One region of the Brucella oryzae genome, then DNA from elsewhere that is predicted to be linked to it. Evidence: predicted binding sites of a transcription regulator. Region 1 holds the regulator's gene; the other holds the start of a gene.

Region 1 (16,247 bases):
TCTCTTTGCAAAGGCCAAAAGATGACAGGCGCAACCACGCGCAAGGCCACGGCAGACGACATAGATGCGCTCCTGCGCATCGAAAAGCGCTGTTTCGAGACAGACCGAATTTCACGTCGTTCATTTCGCGCCCTCATTGCGCGACCAACCGCAGAAACCATCGTTGCAACAGTGGACGGGACCGTCATCGGCTATGCGATGATCCTGTTTCGTCAAGGCACCGCGCTTGCGCGACTTTACTCGATAGCCGTCGATCCGGAGGCCAAGATCAAGGGCGTCGGCTCACTTCTGCTGCAGGCGGTGGAAATGGCAGCTTACGACCACGACCGTCCGTTGCTGCGGCTGGAAGTGCGCGAGGACAACGAACGTGCCATTTCGCTGTATAAGCGGCAAGGTTACCGGCCCATCGGACGCTATCTCGATTACTACGCGGACCATTCGGATGCGCTGCGTTTTGAGAAGACGGTTCGCGGTGACATTTCGCCCGTCACAGCTTTTCCATATTACGAGCAGACGACCGATTTTACCTGCGGTGCGGCCTGCCTGATGATGGTTCTTGCCCGGCATAATCAAGAGACGCGGCTTGATCCCGTGCTGGAAGTCCGCCTTTGGCGCGATGCGACAACGATCTATATGATGTCAGGGCCGGGCGGATGTGAGCCGTTCGGGCTTGCAGTTGCTGCACACGAGCGCGGTCTCAAAGCGTCGATCATCGTATCCATTGAGGATATGCTTTTTCTGCAATCGGTGCGTTCGGAAGAAAAACGCAAGGTCATGCAACTGGCGCAGACCGATTTTCGCCAGCGCACGGAAGCCTATGCCATTCCGGTGGACTATCGTGGTTTCACGCTGCACGATATTCTGGCTGCCTTGCGTCGTGGGGCAGCGGTAATCGTGCTGGTCAGCGGTTACCATATGTTCGGCAAGAAAGTGCCGCATTGGGTGCTGGCCCATGGTGAAGATGGGCGGCACATTCTCATTCACGACCCCTGGGTGGAGGAAGAGCTCGGCGAAACCATTGCCGATGCTGCAAATGTCCCTGTTCCTTTCCATATTTTTGACCGCATCGCACGGTTCGGCAGTGATGGGCTCAGGGCCGCCGTTATTCTGGAAAAAAGGACGGACTGATGACGATCTGCGTCATTCTGGTGGGGCGCCTCTCGGATATCGACAATGGGGCGACGCCACACAAGGTCATGACCACGCGCGATTATCTCGCTCATCCCGCACTCTTCAACGGACAGCTGCGCCCGCGCATCATCAATCTGTCGCGCTCCTACGCCTATCAGAGCCGCGGATACTACGCTTCGCTTCTGGCCGAAGCGCGGGGCCATAGGATCATCCCATCCGTGGAAACCATGATCGACCTGTCGGAACGGCGGCTTTATGAAAATGCCATTCCCGAACTCGAAGACATGCTGAACAAGGCGCTCGGCAAGCATCCGGAAAAAGCGCTGGAAACGATCCATGTGCATTTCGGCCTTGCCGATAATCCCGAATTTGAACGGTTCGGACGGCTGCTCTTCGACTGGTTTCGCGCGCCGTCGCTGGAAGTCACGGTGAAGGCCGGTGAATGGGCGCGTATCCAGAAGATCGGCTTTGCGAATATCGCGAAGTTTTCCAAGGCTCAGAAGGAGCGCTTCGAGGAGGCACTTGACCGCTATACGCAGCGTGAGTGGCGCGCCGCACGCCCGAAGGTTCCGGCCCGTTATTCCTTCGCAACTCTGTGCGATCCGAAGGAGGCTATGCCGCCGTCTACCGTCTCGACGCTGAAGCATTGGGCAAGGATTGCGGCCCGGCTTGGGGTGGAAGTGGAGCCGATCGGCAAGCGCGATCTGCCACGGCTTGCCAATTATGATGCGCTGTTCATCCGCGAGACGACCTCAATCTCCAATCATACTTACCGGTTTGCCCGGCGGGCGCAACAGGAAAACATGCCGGTGATCGACGATCCGATTTCCATGATCCGCTGCACCAACAAGGTTTATCTGCACGAATTGATGCAGGCCAATGATGTGGCTGTTCCGTCGACAGTGATGATTGCTGGTGAGGAAGATCTGGAACGAGCTGCCGATATGCTGGGCTTTCCGATGGTCATTAAGATACCGGATTCGTCGTTTTCGCGCGGCGTGAAGAAGGTGAAGGATTTTGCCGAACTGAAAGCACTTGCCACTTTATGGCTGGAGGACAGCGATCTCCTTCTTGCGCAGAAATACATGCCGACGAAGTTTGATTGGCGGGTTGGCGTTCTGGACGGAAAGCCGCTTTTCATCTGCCAGTATATGATGGCCAAGAACCACTGGCAGATCGTCAAGCACGATACGGGCGGCAAGCCGCTGGAAGGCGGATTTCGGTCCTATGCGCTGGGCGACGCGCCGCCGGCGGTTCTGGAAACCGGGCTTCGCGCGGCGCGCTGCATCGGTGACGGACTTTATGGCGTCGATCTGAAGGAAACGGACGACGGCGTGGTGGTGATCGAAGTCAACGACAACCCCAATCTTGAACATGGGATCGAGGACGCCGCCGAAAAGGACGAGGTCTGGATCAAACTGACCCGCTGGTTCACAGATCGGCTGGACCGTAAATAAATCGACAGACGTGGGTCAGTAGGTCTACAGCCGCGTAAAGCACACCTTAGTGTGTCCTGCGCCGATAAAGCCGAGACGGCTTGCGGCACCTTTCGACAGGTCGAGGACGCGTCCCTTGATGAACGGGCCGCGATCATTGATGCGAACGACGAGCGACTTGCCGTTTCTTTGATTGGTAACCTTGACCTTGCTGCCAAGCGGCAGGGTGCGGTGCGCTGCGGTCAGGCCGGATGGGTTCATACGTTCACCCGAAGCCGTACGGGAAGTGAGGGCGTACCAGGAGGCACCGCCGCATTGCTGTGCTGAAGCCTCGATTGCGGTGGCCGCGAGAAGACCGGTTGCCGCAACGGCAAGCATAGCCATACGGGTCTTGAAAGTCATGCCAGTTCCACTAGTTGTTGACGGGGTGTCCCACAGTTGTCACTGAGAAAGACAATCGCGAACTGGAATCTAAATGTGGCGCTGGCGTGGTTCGAATAAGAACATTGTGCGATAATTGAATCTATATCGCATCGGGAAAATCATCCTATACTGAACGTTGTTTACTTAAAGGCATAAACATAACCAAGGAATATTATGATAGATTTGGTGTTGTTGCTGTAAAGCTGTTTACGATTCGTTAAGAATCTGCGGCAAGCCTTTGCTATGGCTTGTTTTCGCGTGCCGATTGAAAGAAAAGCTGCTTGCCGGGTTCCCGATTGGATGAGGGCAGTTTGCAATTTTTATTTGTAAGGCAAGTTTTCAGCTTCATCGGCAAAGTTGACGAAATAAGGCATTTCGGGGGCAAAATTGCAATTTTTGACTGTGTCTCACAATTCCTTACCGGCCTCAAAAACTTATCCACAGGGGCAGAAAGGCCGTGGGATGACGTTTCTTTGACCGCCGAGAGCCTGCACGGGGGCGCTGGAATCCTGCTATAAGCGTTCAGATCAGACGATGGAAAGCCATGCAGGATCACCCCGAAAAAGACAGAACCGAGACTGCCACCCCCGCACTTTCAGCGGGTAAGCGGATACTCTATCTTTGTTTCGGGTTCCTCATGCTGGGGCTTGGCATTATTGGTGCTTTCCTGCCGGTCATGCCGACCACGATCTTCATCATTTTTGCGGCGTGGTTCTTTGCACGGTCATCACCGAAGTTTGAGGCGCGTTTGCTTGCCGATCAGCGTTTCGGTCCACTCGTCATCAAATGGCGCGAGCGCGGAGCCATCCCGCCCCGCGCGAAGCTTTATGCCTGTATCGGCATGACGGTCGGCTATGGCTTGTTCTGGTGGGGGGCGAAGCCCGGCTGGCTGCTGGCAACAGCAGTAACGATCTTCATGCTCGGTTCCGCAGCTTACGTGCTTTCGCGTCCAAGCGAATAACAGCTTCAACCACGCCAGCGATCACGATAAGAGTGGGTAGCTAAAATGGGGAGCCGCCAATGTCCTTGCCTGCCGTCAATCCGCTGATCAATCTCCTTTCCGCACCGCCCATCCCGGCTGTCCAGGCCTGGGCGCGGGACTATGACGGGTCGCATGGAGCGCTTATCGACCTGTCGCAGGCAGTTCCCGGTTATCCTCCGCACCCCGATATGCTGCGCTTTCTGGGCGAGGCCGCGGGATCGGTGGCTTCCGCCGGTTACGGTCCGATTGAGGGTGAAAAGGTTTTGCGCGGGGCTTATGCAGCACATGTCGGCCAACTCTATCGCGCGCAGATCAATGCCTCCAACGTTCACATTACATCCGGTTGCAATCAGGCCTTTATCGCCGCCATCATGTGTGTGGCACAAAGTGGTGATACGGTGCTGACGACCGATCCGTTCTATTTCAACCATCGTTCATCGCTGGACATGCTCGGCATCGCTTCGGGTTCGGTGCCGTGTCATGCTCAGGATGGTTTCATCCCTAGCATCAAAGATGTCCGCGCTGCGCTTCGTCCGGGTATCGTGGCACTAGCGCTTGTTTCTCCAAACAACCCAACCGGGGCAATTTATCCGGCGGGACTGTTGTCGGAGATCTATGCTTTGTGCCGCGACAATGGGACATGGCTCATTCTGGACGAGACCTATCGCGATTTTCTGGCTGATGCCAACGAACCGCCGCACCGGCTTTTTGACGAGACGGACTGGCCGTCGCATCTGATCCAACTTTACAGCTTCTCAAAGTCGTTCTGCATTCCGGGACACCGGCTTGGTGCGATTGTCGCGGGACAGGCGATGGTCGAGAACGTCGCAAAAGTCATGGACAATCTACAGATATGCGCCAGCCGCGCGCCGCAGATTGCTGTCGCGCGCGCCATCGAACCTTTGACCGGCTGGCGTGACGACAATCGCGGTGAGATTGCAAGGCGCGCCTCCGCATTGCGGTCGGTCATGGCCAATATCGAAGGCTGGCATGTGGAAGCGGTCGGGGCCTATTTCGCGTTTGTCCGCCATCCTTATCCGGCTGTTTCATCGGTCGCGGTTGCCGAACGCCTTGCGAAGTCACTTGGCATCCTCACTTTGCCGGGCCGGTTCTTCGGTGAAGGACAGGACGCGTTTCTGCGCTTTGCCTTCGCCAATGTCGATGTTTCCGGGATTGAAGCTCTTGGTGCGCGTTTGCCGCATTTTTAGAACCCGAAATCTTTGCCGGTTCACGGATCGGCAAAACCCTACAAAATCACTGGCAAGCGGCTCTGATACAAACCTGTAACAATAGTGTCATATGAATGTAATATAGAGCGCGTAGAGGGCTAACGACGCCACATCGTCATATGTCTTTTACAACAGGAGCCGCAGCTCATGAACAAGATGATTTCCTCGACCGCAGCGCTTGCCATCGCCGCCGTTATGTCGGTTTCCGCCGCTCAGGCGCGCGATCAGATTCAGGTTGCCGGTTCCTCGACCGTTCTACCTTACGCAAAGATCGTCGCCGAGACCTTCGGTGAAACCTTCCCGAACTTCAAGACGCCGGTTGTTGAATCGGGCGGCTCGGGCGCAGGCATCAAGGAATTCTGCAAGGGCGTCGGTGAAAACACCATCGACATCGCCAATGCATCGCGCGCCATGAAGGACTCGGAACTGAAGTCGTGCATCGACGCTGGCGTCAAGGACGTTCAGGAAGTACGCTTCGGCTATGATGGCATCGTTTTCGCAACCGATGCCAAGGGTCCGGATTGGAAGCTGAAGCCTGAAGACGTCTACAAGGCTCTCGCAGCCAAGCTGGTCGTCGACGGCAAGCTGGTCGACAATCCGAACACCAAGTGGAATCAGGTCAATCCGAACCTTCCAGATTGGGACATTGCGGCCTACATTCCGGGTGAAAAGCACGGTACCCGTGAAGTTTTCGAAGAAAAGGTTCTTGCCGATGGCTGCAAGCACTCCGGCGCTTTGGATGAAATCAAGAAGACAGGTCTTGACGACAAGGCTGCCGCTTCGGCCTGTATCGCAGTGCGCAAGGACGGCAAGGCAGTTGACATCGACGGCGACTATGCCGAAACGCTGGCCCGCATCGACTCCAACAAGACCGGCGTTGGCGTTTTCGGCCTTTATTTCTACGAAAACAACGCTGACAAGCTGAAGGTTGCGACCGTCAACGACATCACCCCTTCGGCTGCTACCGTCGCTTCGGGCGAATATCCGGTGTCCCGTCCGCTGTTCTTCTATGTGAAGAAGGCCCACCTCGGCGTTATCCCGGGTCTGAAGGAATATGTTGAGTTCTTCCTGAACGACCAGATGATCGGTCCTGACGGCCCGCTCGCCGAATATGGTCTGGTTCCGGCTCCAGATGCCGAACGTGAAGCACAGCGCGCCGCCTTCTCCGAAGGCAAGACGATGGCTGCGAAGTAAGTTTTTATCTGTAGAACGCGGGGAAGACAAATCTCCGCGTTCTTCTCCTTGCTACAGCCTAAGACAGGCGCATCCGCGTGGAGCGGGATGGGTGGAAGCTGCACCTCAAAACCGTCCACATTTATCAGGGCAACCGGGGAAATCGAATGTCCTTCTTTCTGGTTCTCGTCAGTATCGTTGCAATCGGACTGATCGGATTCTTCATAGGCCGTCAGCGTGCCGTTGCACTGGACAGGGCGCAGACGGCTTCCGCAAAAGCCTCGCCGACCGAGAAAATGCATTCCCGCCCGCATTATCATGGCTGGTGGGTTTTCCTCGTTTCTGCGTTGCCTGCAGTTCTGTTCCTCGCTGTTTGGGCCGTTGGAACGTCGGTTTATCTCGATCACAGTGCGACCGCCCGCTTGCCGGACGCCATTGAAGACGGTTCTTTCACCAATCGCAGCCTGCAGCTTGGCATGGTGCGTGGTCTGGCCAATGGGCTTGACCGGCTGACGCCTGCGGAACTGGAGAGCTTCCCGGCGAACTATCAGGATGCTCGCGCCGTTCTGGCATCGAAGGGCGTAGCGCTCGCCACCGAAGGCCAGGACTATATGGTACCGATCGCGCTCTACCTGAAAAAGGCAACAGCGCTGACACACACCATCGGTTCCGCCGTTTCCCTGGTGATCGCAATCGCAGGGCTGATCTTCGGCCTTTCCACGATCAGCCGCCGTATGCGCGCGCGCAACAATGTCGAGCGTATCGTTCTCTGGGGGCTGATCGCCGCATCCGGCATCGCCATTCTGACGACTGTCGGCATCATTTGCTCGATGCTGTTCCAGACCATCAGCTTCTTTCAATCTGTTTCGCCGTGGGACTTCTTCTTCGGCACCGTGTGGGATCCGCGCTTTGCCGCTGCCGGTTCGGGCGGCGAGACAGGCCAGTTCGGTCTCATCCCGCTTCTGGCCGGTACGCTCTATATTGCGCTCGTGGCCATGCTGTTCGCCGTTCCGGTGGGGCTGTTCTCGGCCATCTATATGGCTGAATATGCTTCGCCCCGAGTGCGCACAGTCGTAAAGCCGGTCCTTGAGCTTCTGGCCGGTATTCCCAGCATCGTCTACGGTTTCTTCGCCCTTGTGACTGTCGGACCTTTCCTGCGCGATCTTTCGATTGCCATTGCAGGCGGTCAGGGTTTCATCATGGCGCAGAGCGTTCTGACTGCCGGTCTTGTCATGGGCGTGATGCTTATCCCCTTCGTATCCTCGCTTTCGGACGACATCATCACTGCCGTACCACGGACCTTGCGCGACGGTTCGCTCGGCCTTGGCGCAACCCGCTCCGAAACCATCAAGCGCGTGGTCCTTCCGGCTGCTCTGCCGGGCATCGTCGGCGCGCTTTTGATGACCGCATCCCGTGCTATCGGCGAAACCATGATCGTGGTTCTGGCCGCAGGTGTTGCGGCACGCATCAATATCAATCCATTCGAGGCGATGACCACTATCACGGTGAAGATCGTCAACCAGCTCACCGGCGACCTTGAGTTCAACTCGCCGCAAACGCTGGTGGCCTTTGCACTCGGCATCACGCTTTTCGTCCTGACGCTGATCATGAACATCTTTGCGCTGCATATCGTGCGCAAGTACCGGGAGCAGTACGAATAATGACCGATACGACCTTCAACGCCAGTGGCGCCACGGCACAGCCGACACGTCGCGATATCGGACTGAAACGCCGCTACGCTGCCGAACGCCGCTTCCGCTATTACGGTATTGCTGCGATTGCCATCGGCGTGTTCTTCCTGTGTGCACTCCTGTTCTCGGTCTTTTCCAAGGGCTATACAGCCTTTTGGCAGACGACGCTTTATCTGCCGGTCAAGCTTGAAGAGAGCGTGATCGATCCGGGAAACAAGCGCGCGATTGACCCCAATGTGCTGATCACCGCCAACTATCCGCTGCTGGTGCGCAATGCGCTGGCCGAAAAGCTGGGTGTTGCCGCGACAGACCGTCCGGCGATGCGCGATCTTGGCCGCTTCTATTCGGACGGCGTGCGTATTCAGTTGCGTAAGCTTGTGATGGACAATCCATCGCTCATCGGCACGACGCAGACCGTTCCGGTTCTGGCGGGGGCCGACATCGATTCCGCTTTCAAGGGGCAGATCGACCTTTCCGTACCAGAGACAAACCGCAAGGTTTCGGACCGTCAGGTGGGCTGGATGAAGACGCTGTCGGAAGAGGGCGTGATGAAGGAGGCCTTCAATACCGGCCTCTTCACCTCCGGCGCCTCCAGCCGCCCGGAAACCTCTGGTCTCGGCGTTGCGCTGGTCGGTTCGCTCTACATGATGCTGATCGTTCTCGGACTGTCGCTGCCGATCGGTGTTGCCGCTTCGATCTATCTGGAAGAGTTCGCCAAGAAGAACCGGTTTACCGACATGATTGAGGTGAACATCAATAATCTGGCGGCCGTGCCATCCATCGTGTTCGGTCTGCTCGGACTTGCGGTTTTCATCAACTTCTTCGGCCTGCCGCGCTCTGCGTCGCTGGTCGGTGGCCTGGTGCTGACACTGATGACGCTTCCCACGATCATCATCGCGACGCGCGCCGCCCTTCGCGCCGTGCCGCCTTCCATCCGCGCGGCAGCTCTCGGTCTCGGTGCATCGAAAACGCAGATGGTGTTCCACCATGTTCTGCCGCTTGCCGCACCCGGCATTCTGACGGGCACGATCATCGGTCTCGCCCACGCGCTTGGGGAAACTGCGCCGCTTCTCCTGATCGGTATGGTGGCCTTCGTGGCGGACGTTCCGTCCACCCCGATGGACCCTGCGACCGCATTGCCTGTCCAGATCTATATGTGGGCCAATGAAGCAGAACGCGCCTTTGTGGAACGCACGTCAGGCGCTATCATTGTCCTGCTTCTGTTCCTTGCCGTGATGAATATTGCAGCAATCATTCTGCGCCGCCGCTTCGAGCGCCGCTGGTAAAACGGGAGTCGAAAGCTATGAATCTGATGACTGAACGATCTCTCGAGAAAGCCGTAGGAGAAAAAATGAACGCCAACGCCAATTCCATAAAGATGCGCGGCGATAAGGTTTGCGTATTTTATGGCGAGAAGCAGGCGCTGTTCGACGTCGATCTGGATATCCAGGAAAAGATGGTCACGGCGCTGATCGGCCCTTCCGGTTGCGGCAAGTCCACTTTCCTGCGTTCGCTCAACCGCATGAACGATACGATCGAAGGCTGCAAGGTCGGCGGCAAGATCACGCTCGACAATGAGGATATCTACGATCCGAAGATCGATGTCGTCGAACTGCGCGCCCGCGTTGGCATGGTTTTCCAGAAGCCGAATCCGTTTCCGAAGTCGATCTATGAAAATGTCGCCTATGGCCCGCGCATTCATGGTCTCGCCCGTACCAAGGCAGATCTGGAAGAAATCGTTGTGACGAGCCTCCAGAAGGCCAGCCTGTTCGAAGAGGTGAAGGACCGTCTGCACGATGCGGGCACCGGTCTTTCCGGTGGTCAGCAGCAGCGCCTTTGCATTGCACGTGCGATTGCGGTCAGCCCGGAAGTGATCCTCATGGATGAACCGTGCTCGGCGCTCGACCCGATTGCAACCGCAAAGGTGGAAGAGCTGATCGACGAACTGCGCCAGAACTATACGATCGTGATAGTCACCCACTCCATGCAGCAGGCCGCGCGCGTTTCGCAGCGCACTGCCATGTTCCACCTCGGCAATCTGGTCGAAGTGGGTGACACGGAAACCATGTTCACCGCGCCGACCGAAAAGCGCACGCAGGATTACATCACCGGACGCTTCGGCTGATCCGGAACTGCGCTCAACAGATAGACAGTGCGGCTTCCCCGCAATTTATATTACGAGGTCTACTATGCCGTCTCAGCATACCGTTCGCTCCTACGATGAGGAATTGAAGTTTCTCACCCATAAGATCGCCGAAATGGGCGGACATGCGGAACGTATGGTCGAGCAGTCGGTCGCAGCTATCGTCAATGCGGACAATGCGCTTGCACAGCGTGTCATCTCCGACGATCTCATCCTCGACGCCAGTGAGCGCGAGATCGACGACAAAGCCGTGATGATCATTGCCAAGCGTCAGCCCATGGCGGTGGACTTGCGCGAAATTATCGGCTCGATCCGTATCTCAGCCGATCTGGAGCGCGTGGGCGATCTGGGCAAGAACATTGCCAAGCGCGTTGCCGCCGTTTCGGAATCGCGTCAGCCGGTAAAGCTTTATCGCGGGCTCGAAACGCTGGCCGAGCTGGCACTGACCCAGCTCAAGGACGTCCTCGACGCCTATGCGTCGCGCTCGGTGCAGCAGATTAATGTCGTCCGCGACCGCGATGACGAGATCGACGCGATGTACACGTCGCTGTTCCGTGAACTGCTTACTTACATGATGGAAGATCCGCGCAACATTTCTGCCTGCACGCATCTTCTATTCTGCGCAAAGAACATCGAGCGCATCGGCGATCACGCGACCAACATCGCGGAGACCGTATATTACATCGTGACAGGCCTGCAAATGCCGGCCGAACGACCCAAGGAAGACCTGAGCCACGGTATTGTCGTGGATGAGGCGCGTAAACCCTGAACTGTTGTCGACCGGACTTCGGTTCGGTGGATGAGAATGTATGAATAGCGCGGCGGCACGCGGTCGATTGGGGGGATTTTATCCACCGCCCGCCGAATTTGGATAGGAAAATACTGGATGTCACAGGCACCCAAAATCGCTGTGGTAGAAGACGAAGAGGCGCTGAGCGTGCTGCTTCGCTACAATCTTGAGGCAGAGGGCTATCAGGTCGATACGATGCTGCGCGGCGACGAGGCCGAAATCGCCTTGCGCGAGAACGTGCCGGACCTGCTTATTCTGGATTGGATGCTGCCGGGCGTATCGGGCATCGAGCTTTGCCGTCGTCTGCGCCAATGGCCAGAAACGGAGCGGCTGCCCATCATCATGCTGACGGCTCGCGGGGAGGAAAGCGAACGTGTCCGCGGCCTCAGTGTCGGTGCGGACGATTATGTCGTGAAGCCATTTTCGACGCCGGAACTGCTGGCGCGCGTTAAAGCCATGCTGCGCCGGTCCAATCCGAGCATTCTTTCGCACGTGCTGAAAGTGGGAGATCTTGTTCTGGACCGCCAGCAGCATCGTGTCTACCGCAAGGAAAAGGAAGTTCGCCTTGGACCGACGGAATTCCGCCTGCTCGAATATTTCATGATGTCGCCCGGTCGCGTTTTTTCGCGCAGTCAGCTTCTGGATGGAGTTTGGGGGCCGGACATCTATGTGGATGATCGTACGGTGGACGTCCATGTCGGACGGTTGCGCAAGGCGATCAATGTCGGTCGGGCGCTCGATCCGATCCGCACTGTCCGTGGCGCTGGCTATTCTTTCGGCTGAGCAGAGCTGTTATCTGCGACTTCTAAAACTAAATTTGTCCGACCCGCTACGGTTTCCGTGGCGGGTCGTTTTTGCTTAAGGTCAAGCTCTCGTGAAGTGCGGATCGGGTCTCCCGATTCGCATCGGAATGGTCAAAATAGATGTCGAAAGCCCAATCTCACGCGATGTTACAGGCATGTTGTCAAAGTTGACGAAGAACAACGGAACCTGCTTTGAAACAGAAATTCTGCAGAAAATTTGAAACACCGTGAATGTGTATGCAAAAAACGTACAAGAAAAATTGAATTAAGGCAGGGATATGGCGTGTATTGCGTGACTTTGAATCTCATTAAATCAACATCTTATCTGAATTTCCAGCTCTTGTTAAGAAATTGTTAATATATTTAAAGGGCTTGTAGGGAAATTCGCACTCTCGATTCGGAATTGCTTTCGGGCAATTTAGCTGTCTCCAGCATCGTAGGAATTTGACCTTCCGCCTTTTTTTGGCCTAAAAATTCCAAAACCTTGAATTCGATTGAGCGACAGTAGGGCGTATGATTTTTGATCTTCGTCCTCTTTGACTTGCACCGCAGTTAGACGTTCGCGCACATCGTTCCAGATGTGTTCGCCTGAATGGATGACTGGATCAGTTAAGGGTCCTAACATGAGACTGAGCCATTGACGCGCGCCGCGAAGTGGAAATTGCCCGCTCTTATCGGGCTGATGGTTGCGCCTTTCGTGGTGACCGGTTGTACGACGACCGGAACCTCGGGAAAAGCCAATACGGAAAAGACGGCGACAAGCCACGTCAAGTCCGTCAATGGCGTAAAAACCTATACTTACACCGCACGGGACAAGAATTGTCTTGAACGTGCGATGTTCTTCGAATCCAACCGTTCAAGCTCCGATGGTCTTCTGGCTGTTGGCACAGTTGTGATGAATCGACTCGCTTCCGGTCGTTATCCGGATACTATTTGCGGTGTTGTCGGTCAGAAGAACCAGTTCGCGCCCGGTGTCCTCACCCGCAAGATGAATTCCAAAGCGTTGCCCGATGTTCAGGCTGCTGCTGACGCGGTTCTAAAGGGCAAGCGTCATCCAAAGCTCAAGAACGCCATGTTCTTCCACACGGCGGGCCTGAAATTCCCCTATAACAACATGCATTATGTGCTCGTTGCCGGGGGTAACTCCTTCTACGAAAAGCGCAATCGCGACGGCTCGCTACAGAATCCAGTCCCGCAGGAACCATACAATCTTGCTCTCGCCTATTCGCCGCAATCGCCTTCCGTTCCGCAGGACGCATCCTATGATGTGACACTGCCGCAGATAGGCCCGGTTCCGGGAACGGAGCCAACCGTTCAGGTGGCACTCGCGGAAGCCGTCAAGGCTCAAAACGTAGAACAGAATGTCGGTACTGGTCCGCAGGCTCGTGGCGACCGTCTGGCGCGTCATCGCGGCATTGCCGCGACTCAGCAGGAGCAGCCTGTGCAAATGGCCTCTTACCAGGCGCAGTTCGATACAACTGCGCCGCAGGCGACGTCGCTCGGCTATGCCGCAGCAAGCCAAAAGCAGGTTGACGCCATCGGCGCGCTCCTTCTGTCCCAGGACCGACCGGAAGCGCCGCTATAAGAAACCTGTCTATAAATTGGATATTCAAAACGCCGGTCTGCTTCATTCAGATCGGCGTTTTTGATTTCATGGCTGCTCACCGGTTTTCCGGCTGGGTTTCAGGGCCGGTAGATTGGTCGATAGATCACCATCGGTGTGTCGTAGAAATCGGCCTGGCTCTGCCAGGCGCGCCGGTCAGCTCTGCGATCAAGGTCCAGCCGCATGAGGCAATTGGCAAAGGCGTCGGTCCTGGCCTTGAATCCATAGCTGCGGCAGGTCTGTTCGTCGGCAGCTCGGCGTTGTTCGGGCGTCATGGTCACGCAGCCTGCCAGAAGGCCGGTAATGCCCAGTAAGATAAGTACTTTCTTATCCATTACTATCTGCTTTCTTCTGCAACTGACCGCGGATTTACTATAACGCAAAGACAGGAAAAAAGGTGGTGAAATTATGCCGTCTGATAAACTGCCGGTGATTCCATATGCAAAGAGGTCTTCCACCTATGGCTCATGAACAGCTGAACCCAGTTATCGATCCGGTGAAACTCGAACGTCTTGCGGAAGTCGCCGTTCGCGTTGGTCTGCAATTGCGCGAGGGGCAGGATCTGGTCATTACCGCACCGGTCATCGCACTGCCGCTGGTTCGTCTCATCGCCAAGCATGCCTACAAGGCTGGAGCCGGATTGGTAACGCCATTTTTCGCAGATGACGAAATGACACTTGCCCGTTATGAGAACGCATCCGATGTGAGTTTCGACCGCGCGGCAAACTGGCTTTATGAGGGGATGGCGAAAGCCTATTCGGATGGCGCTGCACGTCTGGCCATCGCCGCCGACAATCCGATGCTTCTCTCCAGCCAGAACCCGGTCAAGGTTTCACGCGCCAACCGCGCCAATTCGAAGGCCTATCAGCCGGCACTCGAAAAGATCGCGGGTTTCGACATCAACTGGAACATCGTCTCCTATCCCAATCCGGCATGGGCGAAGCTCATGTTTCCGAACGAAGCGGAGGATATGGCGACCCGCAAGCTGGCCGATGCGATTTTCGCGGCTTCGCGCGTTGATGTCGATGATCCGGTCGGCGCTTGGGCGGCACACAATGCAGCACTTCGCACCCGCACCCGTTTCCTTAACGGCAAGGCTTATAGTGCCTTGCATTTCAAGGGACCAAACACTGATCTGACAGTTGGACTTGCGGACGGTCATGAATGGCACGGCGGCGCGTCAACGGCCAAGAACGGCATTACCTGCAATCCGAACATTCCGACGGAAGAAGTGTTCACTACACCCCACGCTCTGCGCGTAGAAGGTTATGTGACGAGCACCAAGCCTCTGTCTCATCAGGGCACATTGATCGAGAATATCGCGGTTCGCTTTGAGGGTGGACGCATTGTCGAGGCAAAGGCAAGCCGCGGCGAAGAAGTTCTCAACAAGGTGCTGGATACTGACGAGGGCGCGCGTCGACTGGGCGAAGTGGCACTGGTTCCGCATTCATCACCGATCTCGCAGAGCGGGCTTTTGTTCTACAACACCTTGTTTGACGAGAATGCCGCAAGCCACATTGCACTTGGCCAGTGCTATTCCAAATGCTTTATCGATGGCGCAAAACTGACGCCGGAACAGATCAAGGCGCAGGGTGGCAATTCGAGTCTTATCCATATCGACTGGATGATCGGCTCCGGCCAGATCGATGTCGACGGCATCAACGCGGACGGAACCCGCGAGCCGGTGATGCGTAGCGGCGAATGGTCGAATTAATCTAATAAATTCATCAAATGTATAAGGCCGGGAAATTCCCGGCCTTTTCATTGCATCGATGAGGTCAGTTTTTTTCCTGAACATGGGCCTCAAGGAACCACAATGCCTTGTCGAGGCTGCGGGACGCGGCGGTAAAGATATCCGCCGTATCGTCGTCACCTGCATCGTCTGCATCTTTGATCGACTTACGGACAAGATTGGCGACATCGCCATAGCGCTCGATCAATGCCAGCAGATGGTCGTGAACGGCATAGATGTCGGTTGGATAAGGCTTGAGCTTGCTTTCCTTGGCAACCACCTGCGTTGTGCCGTAAGCCGTGCCGCCAATCTGTACGGCGCGCTCGGCAATCGTGTCGACATGTTCGTCAAGATCGGTGCGGAAACCATCGAGCATTTCATGAACGGCGATGAATTGCGGCCCCTTAAGGTTCCAATGGGCCTGTTTGGTGATGAGGGCGAGATCGATTGTCGCGGCGAGATTTTCATTCAGCAGTGCGATCATTGTCGTCTTCGTATTGGAAGGAAGATCGTTGCGGGTTGCATGCATCGACTTCTTGGACATTTTATCCTCATATCCTTTTGTTCGATCCGGCGTGAAGCGGCTGGGAGACGTCGCTCATAGTCACGGGCTGGCTGCTCCAAACGCAAACGAACCTGCCAGATCCTTATGAGGTTCGATTGCTGGATGGGCCATGTCGCCGTCAAGACAACAAAAATATTCCCGCACCCGTTTTTCAAACGCATATCGCCGGTTTTTGTTCCGCGAGAACGGCTAAAAAATGGGTCCGACCCAGCCTTTGGACAAGACTTGGCTTGTCGCGACGTAAAATCTGATTTACCCGGTTGCGCATGAAGATACTTGCGCTCGATACTGCCGCTTCGTGGTGTTCCGTTGCCGTCTACGATTCTGACGGCGATGTCGTGCTTGCCGATGTGAGTGAAAACATCGGCAAGGGGCATGCGGAAGTATTGATGGACTATGTCGAACGCGCGGTGACAGAGGCAAAATTATCACTCCGCGAGATGGATCGGGTAGCGGTCAATATCGGGCCTGGGTCGTTTACCGGCGTCCGTATCGGTGTCTCGGCAGCACGTGGCTTTGCATTGGCTCTCGGCGTTCCGGCCATCG
Region 2 (16,247 bases), on a different contig from region 1:
GCATGATTTCTGCCTTTGGAATAATAAGTCAGTACTAACTGACGGAAACGCTTTAAATTCTCGCGGAAAAGCGCATTTTGACCGGGTTTTGTCAAGTCTGCACTCCCTACGGGTTTTGGTGTTAAACCACCTTGACGTAACGTGTCGACAAAAAACACTATGAGCACGCTCTGCGGAACGCTACTTACTGATTATTTAGCGACAAGCGGCAAAGCTTTGTCTCTTTGTTTTGTCGCATTATCCGACGCAAAACCGCTTCGCACTTTTGCTGGAAATGCTCTAAAAGGTTGACATGCATCTGATTACGACCACTGAGGCCCTTGAAGAGGCCGTATCCGCCCTCGCCAAATCCGACTTCGTTACGGTTGATACGGAATTCATCCGTGAAACGACGTTCTGGCCGGAATTGTGCCTTATCCAAATGGCTTCGCCGGACCATACGGCGCTTGTGGACGCGCTTGCGCCGGGTCTCGACCTTGCGCCCTTCTTCCGCCTGATGGCGGACGAGAAGATCGTCAAGGTTTTCCACGCCGCACGGCAGGATATCGAAATCGTCTTCCATCTCGGCAATCTTATCCCCTCGCCAGTCTTCGACAGTCAGGTCGCGGCGATGGTCTGCGGTTTCGGTGATGCGATTTCCTACGACCAGCTTGTCCAGAAGGTCACCGGCAAGCACATCGACAAGTCGTCGCGATTCACCGACTGGCGTCGGCGGCCGCTTTCGGAAAAGCAGCTCGACTATGCTCTCGCGGACGTTACCTATCTGCGCGATATCTACCTCTATCTGAAGGAAGAACTTCGCAAAGAAGGCCGCAGCGAGTGGGTAAACGAGGAAATGGCGGTGTTGACTTCCCGCGAAACCTACGACCTGCATCCGGATGATGCGTGGCGGCGCGTGAAAGCCCGCGTGCGAAAGCCGCTTGAACTTGCCATCGTGCAGGCTGTGGCCGCCTGGCGTGAACGCGAAGCACGCGAGCGCAATGTGCCGCGCGGACGCATCATCAAGGACGACACCATAGCTGAAATCGCACTGCAGCAGCCGCGTGACTCGGAAGCGCTGGGCCGTTTGCGCTCGATTCCCAAAGGATGGGAGCGGTCGGCGCAGGCTGCAGGTCTTGTTACCGCGATCCAGTCCGCGCTTGAAATCCCCAAGGAAGATTTGCCGAAATTGCCGAAGCCGTCGCATTCGCCGGAAGGCAGCGCCGCTGCTGCAGATATTCTCAAGGTGTTGCTCAAGCTTGTAACGGAAGAATACGGCGTTGCAGCAAAGATCGTGGCCAGTTCGGACGACATCGACAAGATTGCCACAGAAGGCGGCAAGGCCAATGTGCCTGCCCTGCACGGCTGGCGTCGCGAGGTGTTCGGTCAGAAGGCGCTCGATCTCATCGAGGGGAAGATCGGCATCAAGTTCGAGAACCGGCGGATCACGGCGGTTGAGTTAGGGCAGTAGGGCAATAGGGCAGTAAGGCAGTAAGGCAGTAAGGCAGTATGTTTAACACAGACGTTCACATACTGCCTTACTGCCCTACTCACTTACTGCCTTATTCCCGTGTCCCCTCAATGGCCGCATCGCCAACCGCGAAATAGATGTTCTTTCCGGTCAGTTTGGAAAGCTGCTGCAAGCGGCCTTCGGGGCGATCCGAAATCAGATCTGCAAGATCGCCGGGAACAACCAGTGCAATGCCGGTTTCCTCCTCGCGCCAGACAAGACGCGGGATAACGCCCGGCATCGACGCCGACAGAAGATACACCACGCGCAGCAAGGCTCCGAGCAGCTTCGCTCTTTCACGCAGACGCGGCGTGGCAAGCTGCATGATTTCCGGTGCAATCTCGTCCTCGATCAGCCCTTCGTGGCGATAATAGTTGGCAAGCGCCATGAAGGAGCGTCCGGCATGGTCGATACCGCCGAACGAGCCATGGGCAATGATGTTCAGCGCCTGCGAGCCGCGATAGTCGGGGTGCGCGCGCCAGCTTATATCGGCCACAAGGCATGCAGCTTGCCTGTAGCGCGCCTCGTCCTCGGTTTCATCAAAACCGAGAACAGGCAAGGATAAGGTCGTCCAGCTTGCCAGTTCGCGGGCATGGCGCGGTGAGCGTGAGCGCAGGATGGACAGTTCATCTGCCGACGCCAGCAGCGGATCGAGCCGCTGTTCGTTCTTGGGCAGAAGGGAATAAAGATAACCTTCACGCACGCCGAGGGCGGAGAAAACGATCTTCGAAGGCTTCATCAGGCGGATCGTTTCGAGCAGCACCGTAGCACCGTAAGACAAAAGCTGGCGGCGGTTTTTCGAAACCGCCTCGATGCCGCGCATCGTATCCAGATTGCCCTTGGCAACACGCTTGAGGAAGCTTTGCGCTTCCACCGGGTTTATCTCATAGCCGTGCATGACATGCAGCGGATAGTTCTTCGCCGTCATATGCAGCTTGGCAAGGTTACGCCAGGTACCGCCGACCGCATAGAAAACCTGGCCCTGATGGGCTTGCAGCAGCTTTGCCTTTGCCAGTTCCGTACGTGCAATCTTGACCGCTTCCGGCAATCGCCCGTCAGACATATCCTGCAGACGCAGGCCACCCAGCGGCAGGGTGATCCCCTCGCCCACCTCATGGTCGTCCACGGCTATCAGTTCCAGACTGCCGCCGCCAAGGTCGCCCGTTATGCCCTTCGGCTTGTAGAAACCGGAGATGATGCCAAATGCTGAATAATAGGCTTCTTCCTTGCCGGACAGGACTTCGATATGGCGGCCGAGAATGGCCTCCGCCTGTGCGATGAAGTCTGGCCCGTTTTTCGCCTCTCGTGCCGCCGCGGTTGCCAGCGCGTGGATGGAAACCGCTCCGGCCTGTTCGGCCAGAGCGCGAAACCGTTTCAGCGCACGAAGCGCCGCCTCGACGGATTTCTCGTTGAGCTTGCCGGTCTTCGCGAGGCCTTTTCCGAGGCCGCAGAGAATCTTTTCATTGAAAAGCACCGTCGGCGAACGGACGATGCCTTCATAGATGACGACACGGATCGAGTTCGAGCCAATGTCGATGACCGCGACGGGCTTGAGCCCTTTAAGGCGGCCTTGTGCTACAGCTGGACTCATGCAGTCGTTTTTCTTTCCGCCTGCGCGCGCTTGCGATGCGCGATAAGGCGGGGGGCCGAAGACTTCAGCGACTTTCCGCGACCCGACAGGCTAGGATTGGTCATGAAATATTCCTGCGCGTTGAAAGCTTCCTCTCCTTCTTCTTTTTCTATCCGGCGAGAGGTGCCGTCCGCAAGTAGCTGATAGCTCTGCTGGTTATCAATTATGTTGGCAAACATGATTTGCGACAGGATTTGCTGGTGCACTGTGGCATTTGTGATCGGAACGAGGGTCTCCACACGGCGATCGAGATTGCGCGGCATCATGTCGGCGGAACCGATATAGACGATCGCCTTGTCGGAAGGCAGGTCATTACCGTTTCCGAAGCAGAAAATACGGCTATGCTCCAGAAAACGCCCGACAATCGACTTGGCGCGAATATTGTCCGATAGCCCCGGAACGCCCGGACGCAGGCAGCAGATGCCACGCACGACGAGATCGATCTGCACGCCCGCCTGGCTTGCCATATAGAGCGCGTCAATAATCTGTGGATCGACCAGCGCATTCATCTTCATCCAGATCGCTGCCGGTTTTCCGGCCTTCGCATGGGCGATCTCATCCTCGATGTGCTTGAGGATGCGCGCGCGCAGCGTAAAGGGTGAAATCGCGATCTTCATCTCCTCGGCGGGCTGCGCATAGCCGGTGATGAAATTGAAGATATGCGCTACGTCGCGGGCAATATCCGCATCCGACGTGAAGAAGGACAGATCGGTATAGATGCGCGCGGTAATCGGGTGATAATTGCCGGTGCCAAGATGCACATAGGAACGCAGCTTCTGGTCTTCACGGCGCACCACCAGCGACATTTTTGCGTGCGTTTTCAACTCGATAAAGCCAAACACCACCTGAACGCCCGCGCGTTCCAGATCGCGAGCCCAGCGAATGTTCGCTTCCTCGTCGAAACGCGCCTTGAGTTCGACCAGAGCCGTCACGGATTTTCCGGCTTCGGCGGCATCGACCAGCGCGCGCACGATCGGGCTGTCATTGGAGGTGCGGTAGAGGGTCTGCTTGATTGCCAGCACGTCCGGATCGGCTGCTGCCTGCCGCAGGAACTGCACCACCACATCGAAGGATTCGTACGGATGATGGACCACGATGTCCTTTTCGCGAATCGCTGCAAAGCAATCGCCGCCATGCTCGCGAATACGTTCCGGGAAACGCGGATTGTAGGATACGAATTTCAGGTCATCGCGCGGGATTGAAACGATCTCCGAAATCATGTTGAGCGCCAGAAGGCCCTCATGCACGCTGATACGGTTTTCCGAAACGCCAAGTTCCGTCGCCACGAAGACGCGCAGCGCTTCCGGCATTTCTCCGTCAAACTCGATGCGGATCACCTGACCGCGGCGGCGTCGTTTCAGCGCCGTCTCAAACAGGCGAACGAGGTCTTCCGCCTCTTCTTCCACTTCGATATCGCTGTCGCGGATGATGCGGAACGTTCCGGCGCCGCGCACTTCATAACCGGGGAACAGCCGTCCGATGAACAGGCTCACTGCGTCCTCGATGGTGATGAAGCGGTAAACGTTCTGCTGGTCCGTCGGCAGTTGGATAAAGCGCTTCAACGCAACCGGAATGCGCAGCAGCGCCGTCATCGGATGATTATCGGCACGCCGCGCAAGCTGCAAGGCAATGGAGAATCCGAGGTTCGGAATGAACGGGAACGGATGCGCCGGATCGATGGAGAGTGGCGTCAGAACCGGGAAAATCGTTTCGAGAAAATGGTTTTCAAGCCATTCCTTTTCCGGTTTTGAAAGCGCGGACGGACGAACAATCTCGATGCTTTCCTGTTCCAGTTCCTCGCGCAGTGCACGCAGGCGCTGCTGCTGTTCTTCCTGCAGGCGCCCTACTTCATCGAGAACGAAATCCAGCTGTTCCTGCGGTGTGCGTCCATCGGCACTGCGCAGTGCCACACCGGCGCGCACCTGGGCGGCGAGACCGGCAATGCGGACCATAAAGAATTCATCGAGATTGGCGGCGGAGATGGACAGGAAACGCAGGCGTTCGAGCAAGGGCTGGCGCATATTCGCGGCCTCCTCGAGAACGCGCCGGTTGAATTGCAGCCAGGAAAATTCGCGATTGACGAAGCGGCCGGCGCTTTGCATCAGCTCGCCGTTCAAAGCTTTGTGAACGTCAGGGGCTATGTCCATGTCGGGAACGACGGTTGGGTTAGGGGCTAGTCCGGCTGTCATCTCGTGTGTTCCGCCTTGGAGTGCGCTGGGGGTTTCGCTCGCCATAACGCTGTTTTCGCTCATTTTTCCTGTCCCGACTTCCGCCGGAACATTCCGGCTCCATCTATTTCTTTTCCGCGCATCTGATTCCGAAAACCGCTTCGCACTTTTCGGGATACGCTATAAGCCTATGGCTGCCATATGACAGTTTGATAGCAATTAGCTTGAAATGTCCTCAGAATTGATGAAAACGCTTCCGGAAACAAGACTTTCGCGGTACAGGCATGCCAATGTCTATGCATGATCTTGCCCGGCATACGGTTCAGGATCATGCTCATACCGCCATCGACCAGAACCGGAGCATGTTATGTCCGATCACATCATTCCTCACTTTCAGAACGACGCCGGCCATGCTGCCATCGAAATCGGCGTGAAGGAATTCATGTGCGTTGGTGCAAACCCGCCCTTCGATCATCCGCATGTGTTTCTCGACATGGGCGATGAAAATGAAGTCGTTTGCCCGTATTGCTCGACCCTCTATCGCTACAACGCCAAGCTTCATGCCGACGAAACCGTTCCGGCTGGCTGCGTTTACGAAGCACCTGCTGATAAGGCCGCTTAATCCGGGCAGTCTCACGACGGGGCTGAATGCCGGATGATCTCATCGACATGAGCAAAGGGCGCATATTGATTGCCGGGGCCGGAGTTGCCGGCCTGTCGGCAGCACTGGAGCTGGCAGCACGCGGCTGGAATGTCCGGCTTGTCGAAAAGGCCGAGACCCTTTCGGAAGTCGGCGCAGGGTTGCAACTTGCTCCCAATGCAATGCGCCATCTGGAACGGCTCGGCGTTGCCGACCGTCTTTCTTCCCAAGCCGTAACACCGGAAGCGCTCTACCTCATGGATGGGCGTAAAGCGCGTCCGCTGATGGAAATGAAGCTCGGTGACAAGGCTCGTCAGCGCTGGCACCATGCTTACGTCGTTTGCCATCGCGCCGACCTGCAATCCGCCCTGCTTGATGCCTGCCGTGAAGAGCCCGGCATCGACATCAGCCTCGGCGCTGAAATCACAAATCATCGCGTCGAAAACGGGACCGTTGCGGCCACTATCCGCCACGGCAATTTTGAAGAATCTGTCGAAGGAGCCTATCTGATCGCCTGCGATGGCGTCTGGTCGGCGGAACGGTCAAAGGCAGGCATCAGCAACGCCCGGTTCAGCGGCCATATTGCCTGGCGGACAACCCTTGGCGCCGATGCCCTGCCCTCCTCTTTCCTGAACGCGATGCCGGAGCGCAAAGCTGTCTCCGCCTGGCTCGGCAACAAGGCGCATTTCATCGCCTATCCGGTCAAGGGCGGCAATTTCTTCAATTTCGTCGCCATCACGACGGGCGAGAATCCCGGCGAAGTATGGTCCAGAACCGGCGATCCGGCACATTTGCGCTCCATCTATGCGGATTGGGGCGCTCCGGTTCGTGATCTTCTGGCAGCGACCGATGCATGGACCTATTGGCCGCTTTTCGAAATGGCAGACGCCCAATTCGCAGGGCCGGATCGGATGATCTTTCTGGGCGACGCATCGCACGCGGTCACACCTTTTGCGGCGCAGGGCGCTGCCATGGCAATCGAGGACGCGGCGGCCCTTGCCGAAGCGTTGGACAACAACGACCCCGAAGCAGGGTTGAGGCGCTTCGATACCGTCCGCAAGGCGCGGCTCGCGGCGGTCGCCAAGCGCGGTCAGTTGAACAGGTTCGCCTATCATGCCACCGGCATTTTCGCGCTTGGCCGCAACACGCTCTTCGCCATACGCAGCCCGGAAAGTTTCCTGAAGGATCTGGACTGGCTTTACGGCTATGACGCCATTGCGGCCATGCAGGATTAAGCTGCGTCACGCGCTGCTTCGAGCGTCGCCACGTCGAGCTTGACCATCTTCATAACGGCATCGGCTACGCGCTGGCGCTGTTCGGCGGAGCCGTTCTGCAGGATATCCAGCACCATTTGCGGGACCACCTGCCACGAAAAGCCATATTTGTCCGTCAGCCAGCCGCATTCCATCGGCGCACCGCCCTCCATCAGCTTTTCCCAGAACATATCCAGTTCCGCCTGATCCCTGCATTGGACGAAGAGCGAGACCGCCGGGGAAAACTTGAAGGTCGGTCCGCCATTCAGACCGGATATCGCCTGCCCATCGAGCGTGAAGTTCACGACGACCGGCTGATCCTCGTTCTGCCCGTGGCCGTGCTTGAAACGGATAGCGCCGTCAATTGAAGCCGGTCTTCCGCAGGCGCGGAAGATCGAGACATAGTGGTTCGCGGCTTCTTCAGCCTGTCCGTCGAACCAGAGACAGATTGTCAGTCCTGACATTTTCTTCTCCTTTGTCTTACCTCGCCACTAGCCCATGACCTTTTTGGCTTCTTCCATATCCATCCACATAATCTCCCAAATATGGCCGTCGAGATCTTCAAAGCTGCGTCCATACATGAAGCCGTAATCCTGTTTCGGACCTGGATCGGCCTTGCCGCCAGCGTTTACCGCCTTCTCCACAGTGGTATCGACTTCAGCCTTGCTTTCCGCAGACAGACAGATCAGCACTTCGCTGACCGTGTTGGCATCGGCAATCTTCTTTGGCGTGAACTGGCTGAACTTGTCGTGGTCAAGGATCATCACGTGGATCGTATCCGAAATGACCATGCCGGAAGCCGTTTCATCCGAGAACATGGGGTTTTTGGTCGCGCCGATGGCTTCATAGAAGCTGGTCGACTTCTCAACATTCTTCACTGGCAGGTTCACGAAAATCATTTTCGGCATAGGATTTCCTCCGTTGGCGGGCCAAGTGACCCGATCTTACTTTACGATTATCCATCGCCTGCCCGGCTCCCCCGGCGATAAGGTCGAGCCATGTGTCTCAGGCCCGTCATGTGTTCGATGATCGAGCCTTCCGACGCGAAACAATTCACGCAATTGGCATCGGAAGAACTCAAAGTTCGCTTGTACATAATGGCATATAAGTTATAATTAGCAACTATGACGTTAGAAAAAATAACCAAACCGGGAAAATCGGCTGCCAAACGCAGTTATGACGACGCCTGCGCTGCGGCTCATGCCCTTGATTTGATTGGGGAACGCTGGTCTCTTCTGGTCATGCGCGAATTGATGTTCGGCCCCAAACGCTTCAGCGATCTGCGGGCTGATCTGCCGGGTGTGAGTGCAAATGTTCTCACACAGAGGCTCGAAGGACTGGAAGAAGCTGGCATTCTTCGCAAGACAAAACTTCCCCCTCCGGCATCGGTGCAGGTCTATGAACTGACCGAATGGGGCTATGAGAGCGAACCCATCCTTCAGGCGCTCGGCCGCTGGGCGGCACGTTCGCCAAAACACGATCCCAACCTGCCGATTTCAACCACTTCCTTCCTGCTTTCACTGCGAACCATGATGGATCATGACAGGGCTCTCGGTATGCAGGCCGTGATCGGTCTCCGTCTGGACGGAGAAGATTTCACCGCGCGGCTGGACGATGACGGGATCCAGATAGAACGCGGCACAGCGCAGCAATACGATCTCCATTTTGAAAGTTCGCCGCGCATGCTGGCCGCAGCCATCTATGGTGGGCAACCCCTTTCAGTGCTGGAAAACGCCAATGTTCTCAAGGTCATAGGCGACCGTGCCCTGGCGGAAAAATTCGTGACATTGTTCCCGCTTCCCGACAAGGCTCCGCTGCCCGAGTAAATTATGCAACTTTTTAGTTGCGTATTTTTGCAGCTGCTCTATATTGGCAACCATTAAGTTGCCAATTACGGAGGATGCATATCATGACCGTTGCAAGCAATACTGACCGCATCGTGAAGACGGTCGACATTCGTGCAGGGATTGACCGCGTATGGCGCGCCCTTACCGATCATGAAGAATTTGGAAGCTGGTTTCAGGTGAAGCTCGACGGACCATTCATTGTTGGCACCCGTTCGACCGGCCACATCACCTATCCCGGTTTCGAGCACGAGCCGTGGGAATCCTTCATCAAGGAAATGAAGGCGCCGAGCTATTTTGCCTTTACATGGCATCCCTATGCCATAGACCGAAGCATCGACTATTCCAAGGAACCGCCGACACTGGTGGAATTCAAACTGGAAACGGTCGAGACCGGAACGCGGCTGACGGTGATCGAAAGCGGTTTCGATGCCTTGCCTGCCGAACGCCGCCCGCTGGCGTTGCGAATGAATGACGGCGGCTGGGAGGAGCAGGTCGGCAACATCAAAAGACACGTCGAAAATGAACGATAGGCCAGCGATGACCGGCACGGATATGTCCATGGTTTTTGCAGCGCTGGCCGACCCGACCCGACTGGCGCTCATCGAAACCTTGAGCGATGGCGAAAGCCGTTCGATTGTGGTGCTGTCGCAAAATGGCAGCATCACCCGGCAGGCAGTCACCAAGCATCTGTCCGTGCTGGAACAGGCAAAACTGGTCGAACGCGAAAAGGTCGGACGGGAGAGCAGGTTTCGCCTGCACCCTGCCCCCCTTGTCGATGCCCGCGCCTATCTCACAACTGTTTCCAGCCAGTGGGAGGATGCTCTCCAGCGCCTGCGCCGGTTTGTGGAAGATTAAGGCTGGTTGAAAAGCAGCGAGGATGTGCCCTTCACGAAGCCCAGCTTTTCGTAGAAGGGCACAAGCCGTTCCGGGCAATAAAGCTCGAAGCTTTTCACGCGCTTCAGCTTTTCATGACTGAGAATGCGTTCGACAAGGGCTTGCCCCAGCCCCTGCCCCCGATGCTGTTCCGATACAATCACATCGAAAATCAGCGCCTTGAAGGTGAAGTCGCTCAGGACACGAGCGAAGCCTGCAATCTGGCCTTTTGCGTCGAGGCAGAAGAGAAGCAAATCGCAATGGCCGAGCATATGCGTAACGTCATCAAGCGTACGTTCTTTCGTCCACCATTCGTTGCAATAGAACGCATGGAATTCGCGATACCGTTCGGCTGGAAGCTCTTCGATCCATTGAAAATTCGTCACAATGCCCCTCGCCTCACAAAAACACCCGCCGGAAAATACCGAGCGGGTGTTTTGATTTCAGGTTTAAAGCGGATCAGTGGAGAATCTGGCTGAGGAACAGCTTGGTGCGCTCGTGCTGCGGATTGTCGAAGAACTGATCCGGCGAGTTCTGCTCTACAATCTGGCCCTGATCCATGAAGATCACACGATTGGCAACCTGACGGGCAAAGCCCATTTCGTGCGTCACGCAGATCATGGTCATGCCTTCGGCAGCAAGGCTCACCATCGTGTCCAGAACTTCCTTCACCATTTCCGGATCGAGAGCCGAGGTCGGCTCGTCGAACAGCATGACCTTCGGGTTCATGCACAGTGCACGGGCAATCGCCACACGCTGCTGCTGACCACCCGAAAGCTGGCCCGGATATTTGTTGGCCTGTTCCGGAATCTTCACGCGGTCCAGATAATGCATGGCGATTTCTTCTGCCTTCTTCTTCGGCATCTTGCGAACCCATATCGGCGCAAGTGTGCAGTTTTCCAGAATGGTCAGATGCGGGAAAAGGTTGAAGTGCTGGAACACCATGCCGACTTCACGGCGCACTTCGTCAATCTTCTTGAGGTCATTGGTCAGTTCGATGTTGTCGACAACAATCTTGCCCTTCTGGTGTTCTTCCAGACGGTTGATGCAGCGGATCATGGTCGATTTGCCCGAGCCCGACGGCCCGGCCACAACGATGCGCTCGCCGCGCATAACCTTCAGATTAATGTCCCGCAGGACGTGAAACTCACCATACCACTTATGCATATTGGTGATTTCGATGGCGACATCGGTTTTGGAAACCTGCATCTTCGAACGGTCGACATCCACTCCGAGCTCGGATTGCGGGAGGGCGCTTTGTGCACTCATTTCCATTATTCCCTTTATTCTTATCGTTTATGACCCGTGTCGAGCCGTCGTTCCATGAATATAGAGTATCGCGACATAGCGAAACAGAAAATCCAGAAAACGAAGCCAGCAAAGATCAGACCGGTGGCAGGCGTCTGTGGAGAAGCCCAATTGGCATCGGAAAAGTTCTGACGGACGATGCCCAGCAGATCGAACATGCCGATGATGTAGACAAGGCTCGTATCCTTGAAGAGCCCGATGAAAGTATTGACTATACCCGGGATGACGAGCTTCAGCGCTTGCGGCAGAATGATGAGGCCCGTCTTCTGCCAGTAGCTGAGGCCGAGTGCATCCGCACCCTCATATTGCCCGCGAGGAATGGCCTGAAGACCGCCGCGCACCACTTCCGCCATATAGGCCGAAGCAAAAAGCGCCACGCCGATGAGCGCACGCAACAGCTTGTCGAATGTTACGCCCGGCGGCAGGAACAGCGGCAGCATCACGCTGGCCATGAACAGCACCGTCACCAGCGGAACCCCACGCACCATCTCGATGAAGATGATCGAGAAGGTCTTGATGACAGGCAGCTTCGAACGGCGCCCGAGTGCCAGCACGATACCAAGCGGCAGCGACACGGCGATACCGACAAAGGACAGAACAAGCGTGACCAGCAGCCCACCCCAGAGCGGCGTTTCCACAAAGGGAAGACCGAACCAGCCGCCGACCAGCAGGAAGAAGGCGACAATCGGGAACACGAAGAAGAACAGGATCGCATTGAGAGCCTTGTTCGGAACCTTCGGGATCATAAGCGGCACGAGCAGGACGACGAAGATAAGCGCCGTCAGATTGACACGCCAGCGTTCGGAAATCGGATAGCGGCCATAGAGGAACTGCTCATATTTCGCGTTCACGAATGCCCAGCAGGCACCCGACCAGCCTTCCGGTTGCGCACCGCCCTGTGCGACGGTCAGGCAGGCCGTGCGATCCGCACCGGTCCACACGGCCTTGAAGAACAGCCACTCGATGATCGGCGGAAGGAACCATGCCACGGCCAACAGGCCGAGAATGGTCAGTGCCGCGTCAACAGGCGTTGCGAACAGGTTGACGCGCAGCCAGTGCGAAATGCCCTGCACGGAGCGCGGTGGCGCTTCGCCTTCCACCATCTGCGCGCGGACATATTGGAGCTCTGCGTTTTCCATTGTCACCTCTCCACCAGCGCCATCTTGGCGTTGAACCAGTTCATCAGGCCGGAAACGATCAGGCTGATACCCAGGTAGATCACCATCCAGATCGCCACGACTTCGACCGATTGACCGGTCTGGTTGAGGATCGTGCCGCCGACGGCGACAAGATCAGGATAGCCGATGGCAATGGCGAGCGACGAGTTCTTGATAAGGTTGAGATACTGGCTCGAGAGCGGCGGAATGATGATGCGCAGCGCCTGCGGCACGATGATGAGACGCATCGTCTGGCCGGGACGCAGACCAACCGCATAAGCCGCTTCGGTCTGCCCTTTGTTGACACCGAGAACACCGGCGCGAACCGTTTCGGCGATGAAGGAAGCCGTATAGAAAGACAGTGCCAGAAACAGCGCCAGAAATTCCGGCTTGATCTGTGTCCCGCCCGCCAGATTGAAGGTTCCGAGCTTCGGCGAGTCAAACGAAATCGGAAAGCCGGTCGCGATCAGCGCCAGTATCGGCAGGCCGATAATCAGGGCGGCGGACACGCGTATCGTGTGAAAAGACTGGCCGGTTGCCATCTGGCGGCGTTTTGCCCAGCGCGCGACAACGACGGAGGCCACGATGCCGACGAGAAGCGCCACCGGCAGAAGCCAAGCCCCCTCGCCCCAGATAGGGGATGGCATGAAGAAGCCGCGATTGTTGAGATAGGTGCCAAGCGGAAGGGCGAAACTGTCGCGTGCCTGCGGCAGGACCGACAGAACGCCGAAATACCAGAAGAAGATGACGAGCAGCGGCGGAATGTTGCGAAAGATTTCCACATAGACCGTGCAGATCTTGCGGATCAGCCAGTTGCGCGAAAGACGCCCGATACCGACAAGAAATCCGATGATTGAAGCCGTCACGACACCGAGTGCAGCCACGTAAAGCGTATTCACCAGGCCGACCAGAAAGGCCCGGCCATAGTTCGAATCGCTGTTGTACTGAATAAGCGTCTGGCTGATATCAAACCCGGCGCGCCCGTTGAGGAAACCGAAGCCGGACGCAATATTTGCGCGTTGCAGATTGGTGATCGTGTTGCCGACGACCCAGTAGATTGCTCCAATGACCACGCCAAAGACAAGGACCTGATAGAAGATGCCGCGAATCCGCGGATCGTACAGGAGCGAAGTTCCGCCGCTGTCCTGGCGACGTTCAGTTGCAGAATAGGAAGCCATATGTTTCCTGTGCCTCTCGGCTGGCTGCATCGATGTCGATCGGGAAAGGCCGACCCGCGCTTGCGGAGCAATTCCTGAAATCGAGGCATCGAATGCCGAACCGTTCGGTCCTGCAGTCCTCTGTTCAGGCTCATATCGAGCTTGCGGGCCTGCACGACGCGGTTGAATTCCAAAAACAGCTTGTCAGCATTCAAATACCCGCACGATGCGGGACCAACAGCAAACGGACAAACTGCAGAGCCGACAAATCCGGCGGGTGCTGTGCTGCACCCGCCTGACGATCAGTCTCGAGAGTAAGGCCCGTTAGCGCACAGGGATGCCATATTGCAGGCCGCCCTTGTTCCACTGGGCATTGATGCCACGTGCAATCTTGAGTGGGCTGCCGGCGCCGATATTGCGCTCGAAGATTTCACCGTAATTGCCGACACCCTTGATGATCTTCACCACCCAGTCATTGTCGAGTCCGAGATCAGTGCCGATCTTGGTGTCTGCTTCCACACCGAGGAGGCGCTTGATGTCCGGGTTGTCGGACTTCTTCATCTCTTCGACATTGGCCTGCGTAATGCCGTATTCCTCGGCGTTGAGCAGCGCATTATGCGTCCAGCGAACGACGTCTGTCCACTTGGAGTCGCCCTGACGGACGGTCAGGCCGAACGGCTCCTTGGAGATGATTTCCGGCAGGATGACGTGATCGTCCGGATTGGCAAGCGCCAGACGAACCCCGTAGAGGCTGGACTGGTCGGTCGTATAGGCGTCGCAACGGCCGGAATCGTAAGCGGCATTCGCCTCTTCGATCTTCTCGAAGACAACCGGATTATATTCCATCTTATTGGCGCGGAAATAGTCGGCCATGTTCAGCTCGGTCGTCGTACCGGCCTGAACGCAGATAGAAGCGCCGGAAAGCTGCAATGCGGAATTGATGCCCGACAGCTTCTTCGAATTGATCATGAAGCCCTGGCCGTCATAATAATTGACGCCGGCAAAATCGAGACCGAGCGCAGTGTCGCGGCTGATGGTCCAGGTCGTGTTACGGATCAGGACGTCCACCTCACCCGACTGAAGGGCCGTGAAACGCTCCTTGGCGTTCAGCGGCGTGAACTTCACCTTGGTCGGATCGCCGAAAATGGCAGAAGCCACTGCGCGGCAATAATCAACGTCGAAACCGGACCATTCACCCTTGTCGTTGGGCGAAGAAAAGCCCAGCAGGCCCGTGTTAACACCGCATTGGAGAAAACCTTTCGCTTTCACATCGGAAAGCGTGTCCGCGGATGCTCCCGAAGCGACGCCAAACAGCGCCGCCGCACCCAATACACCCGTCATAAGAGTTTTTTTCATCTGGCCTGCAACCTTTTTGTTCCCTGGAGAACGCTGGACCGTCGGCTCGCAGCGCCTCTTGTTGCTTTATTTTTGCATAAACCCGTTGGAAAATCCGCGTGACCTCCCAAGCCCATGCCCTACAACAGATTGTCCCCGCCCGAGACCGATTCCGGTCTTCGATTTTTATTTTTGAGCACAGTGACAAACCTGTCGCCTTCACGGATCTTATCGAAGGCGAAAATTTGCCGTTGGTCAAGGCAATAACGCAGTCTGGTGAACAGGCTTTCAAAAAAGATGAGGGAGAAATATTTGAAAATTTACACGGTTTCCCGATTTCTGGGTAGCGACTATCCTATGCGACTCCAGTGAAGCTACTGAACAAAAAATATGAATATAACCCAATAAATACAATTATCTATAGATTATAGCCATTCCAGATGCGCATGCCTGAAGACAACCTGTGATGGAAATCAGATATGCGGCATCGTGCTTTCTTCATCCAAAGAAAAAATAATATTTCGCGTCGCCATGTAGCGGGCAACCCACCAGGTCGCGACGAAACCGATCGTCAGCCCCGCGACAACGTCGGTCGGATAATGCGCGCCGGCGGCAAGCCTGCTGATCCCGAAGAGAATGCAGATGAGGACTGTCAGGATGCGCCAGCGCGGCAGGAATATCCAAAGCGACACCATCATGATGCCAGCCATCATGGAATGGCCGGATGGGAAGCTTTCATAGAGGAATTGCCCCTTGAAAGGCGAGAAATAAGCCGCTCCCACGTCATCGAGAAGAAACGGGCGCGCGCGGCCTATGGCGAGTTTGCCGATTTCGACCGGAATGCTTGCGACAACGATCGAGGCCAGCACGAGCGTTGCCCAGCTGTGAAGCTTCACGAGCCATGACGCGGCGCTGCCACGCAATTTTGGAGAGAGCAATATCGCTGTGACGAGCCACACGACAATGCCGATTGCCAGCCAGACGACAGTGCGAATCGCGTCCGTGACCGCACGCAGAAATTCCATGATGAAACTGGTGCTCGGCACGGTGATGCGGATAATGTCGGCATCCCACAGATGCAGCACGAGAATGATGAAAGGCATAAGCACGACGATTGCGGTCATTTCTAGCGTCCATGAGGACGGCGCGCCCTTATAAGCCGGTCGTATAAGAGCTTGAAGAAGTTCCAGCGCAGCGCGAATGGGATAAAGAAAAATGCTACCCGTATCTGGCGCCGTCATAACAGAGATATCCTTTCAAACGCATCTTACACAATGAATTGCACGCGAGGTTGCATCCGAAACGCGCACATCCTATCCAAGTATTCAAAGTTTCCGCCGCAAACGGAATCGCAGATCTTTTTGCCGCAGCCGATCTTGATGCGACCCGG

What was found. Region 1 encodes PhoB, which activates phosphate uptake and scavenging genes when phosphate is short. Its sites were predicted from a motif close to TGTCATNNANCTGTCAT; they were not measured.
Region 2: a site for PhoB is predicted at 5,489-5,505, ahead of JNC70_RS09825 (RNA degradosome polyphosphate kinase). Genes of this name have one in related genera too.

What each region holds. Positions count from the first base shown of each region.
Region 1 is NZ_JBHEEO010000004.1:21,689-37,935, reverse strand. It holds gene JNC70_RS05040 (GNAT family N-acetyltransferase/peptidase C39 family protein) at 22-1,128, shown strand; gene JNC70_RS05035 (RimK family ATP-grasp domain-containing protein) at 1,128-2,588, shown strand; gene JNC70_RS05030 (septal ring lytic transglycosylase RlpA family protein) at 2,613-2,969, opposite strand; gene JNC70_RS05025 (YbaN family protein) at 3,535-3,951, shown strand; gene JNC70_RS05020 (aminotransferase) at 4,017-5,180, shown strand; gene JNC70_RS05015 (PstS family phosphate ABC transporter substrate-binding protein) at 5,349-6,395, shown strand; gene pstC (phosphate ABC transporter permease subunit PstC) at 6,542-8,035, shown strand; gene pstA (phosphate ABC transporter permease PstA) at 8,035-9,351, shown strand; gene pstB (phosphate ABC transporter ATP-binding protein PstB) at 9,417-10,190, shown strand; gene phoU (phosphate signaling complex protein PhoU) at 10,255-10,977, shown strand; gene phoB (phosphate regulon transcriptional regulator PhoB) at 11,095-11,781, shown strand; gene JNC70_RS04985 (cell wall hydrolase) at 12,439-13,386, shown strand; gene JNC70_RS04980 (hypothetical protein) at 13,485-13,739, opposite strand; gene JNC70_RS04975 (aminopeptidase) at 13,865-15,118, shown strand; gene dps (DNA starvation/stationary phase protection protein Dps) at 15,183-15,680, opposite strand; gene tsaB (tRNA (adenosine(37)-N6)-threonylcarbamoyltransferase complex dimerization subunit type 1 TsaB) at 15,968-16,247, shown strand, end outside.
Region 2 is NZ_JBHEEO010000007.1:171,245-187,491, forward strand. It holds gene aspS (aspartate--tRNA ligase) at 1-4, opposite strand, end outside; gene rnd (ribonuclease D) at 293-1,450, shown strand; gene ppx (exopolyphosphatase) at 1,542-3,080, opposite strand; gene JNC70_RS09825 (RNA degradosome polyphosphate kinase) at 3,077-5,308, opposite strand; gene JNC70_RS09830 (zinc-finger domain-containing protein) at 5,655-5,909, shown strand; gene JNC70_RS09835 (FAD-binding protein) at 5,957-7,162, shown strand; gene JNC70_RS09840 (VOC family protein) at 7,159-7,644, opposite strand; gene JNC70_RS09845 (VOC family protein) at 7,672-8,088, opposite strand; gene JNC70_RS09850 (winged helix-turn-helix transcriptional regulator) at 8,305-9,006, shown strand; gene JNC70_RS09855 (SRPBCC family protein) at 9,090-9,557, shown strand; gene JNC70_RS09860 (ArsR/SmtB family transcription factor) at 9,565-9,882, shown strand; gene JNC70_RS09865 (GNAT family N-acetyltransferase) at 9,879-10,286, opposite strand; gene JNC70_RS09870 (amino acid ABC transporter ATP-binding protein) at 10,360-11,169, opposite strand; gene JNC70_RS09875 (amino acid ABC transporter permease) at 11,190-12,347, opposite strand; gene JNC70_RS09880 (amino acid ABC transporter permease) at 12,350-13,543, opposite strand; gene JNC70_RS09885 (amino acid ABC transporter substrate-binding protein) at 13,847-14,878, opposite strand; gene JNC70_RS09890 (hypothetical protein) at 14,977-15,204, shown strand; gene lpxE (lipid A 1-phosphatase LpxE) at 15,331-16,098, opposite strand.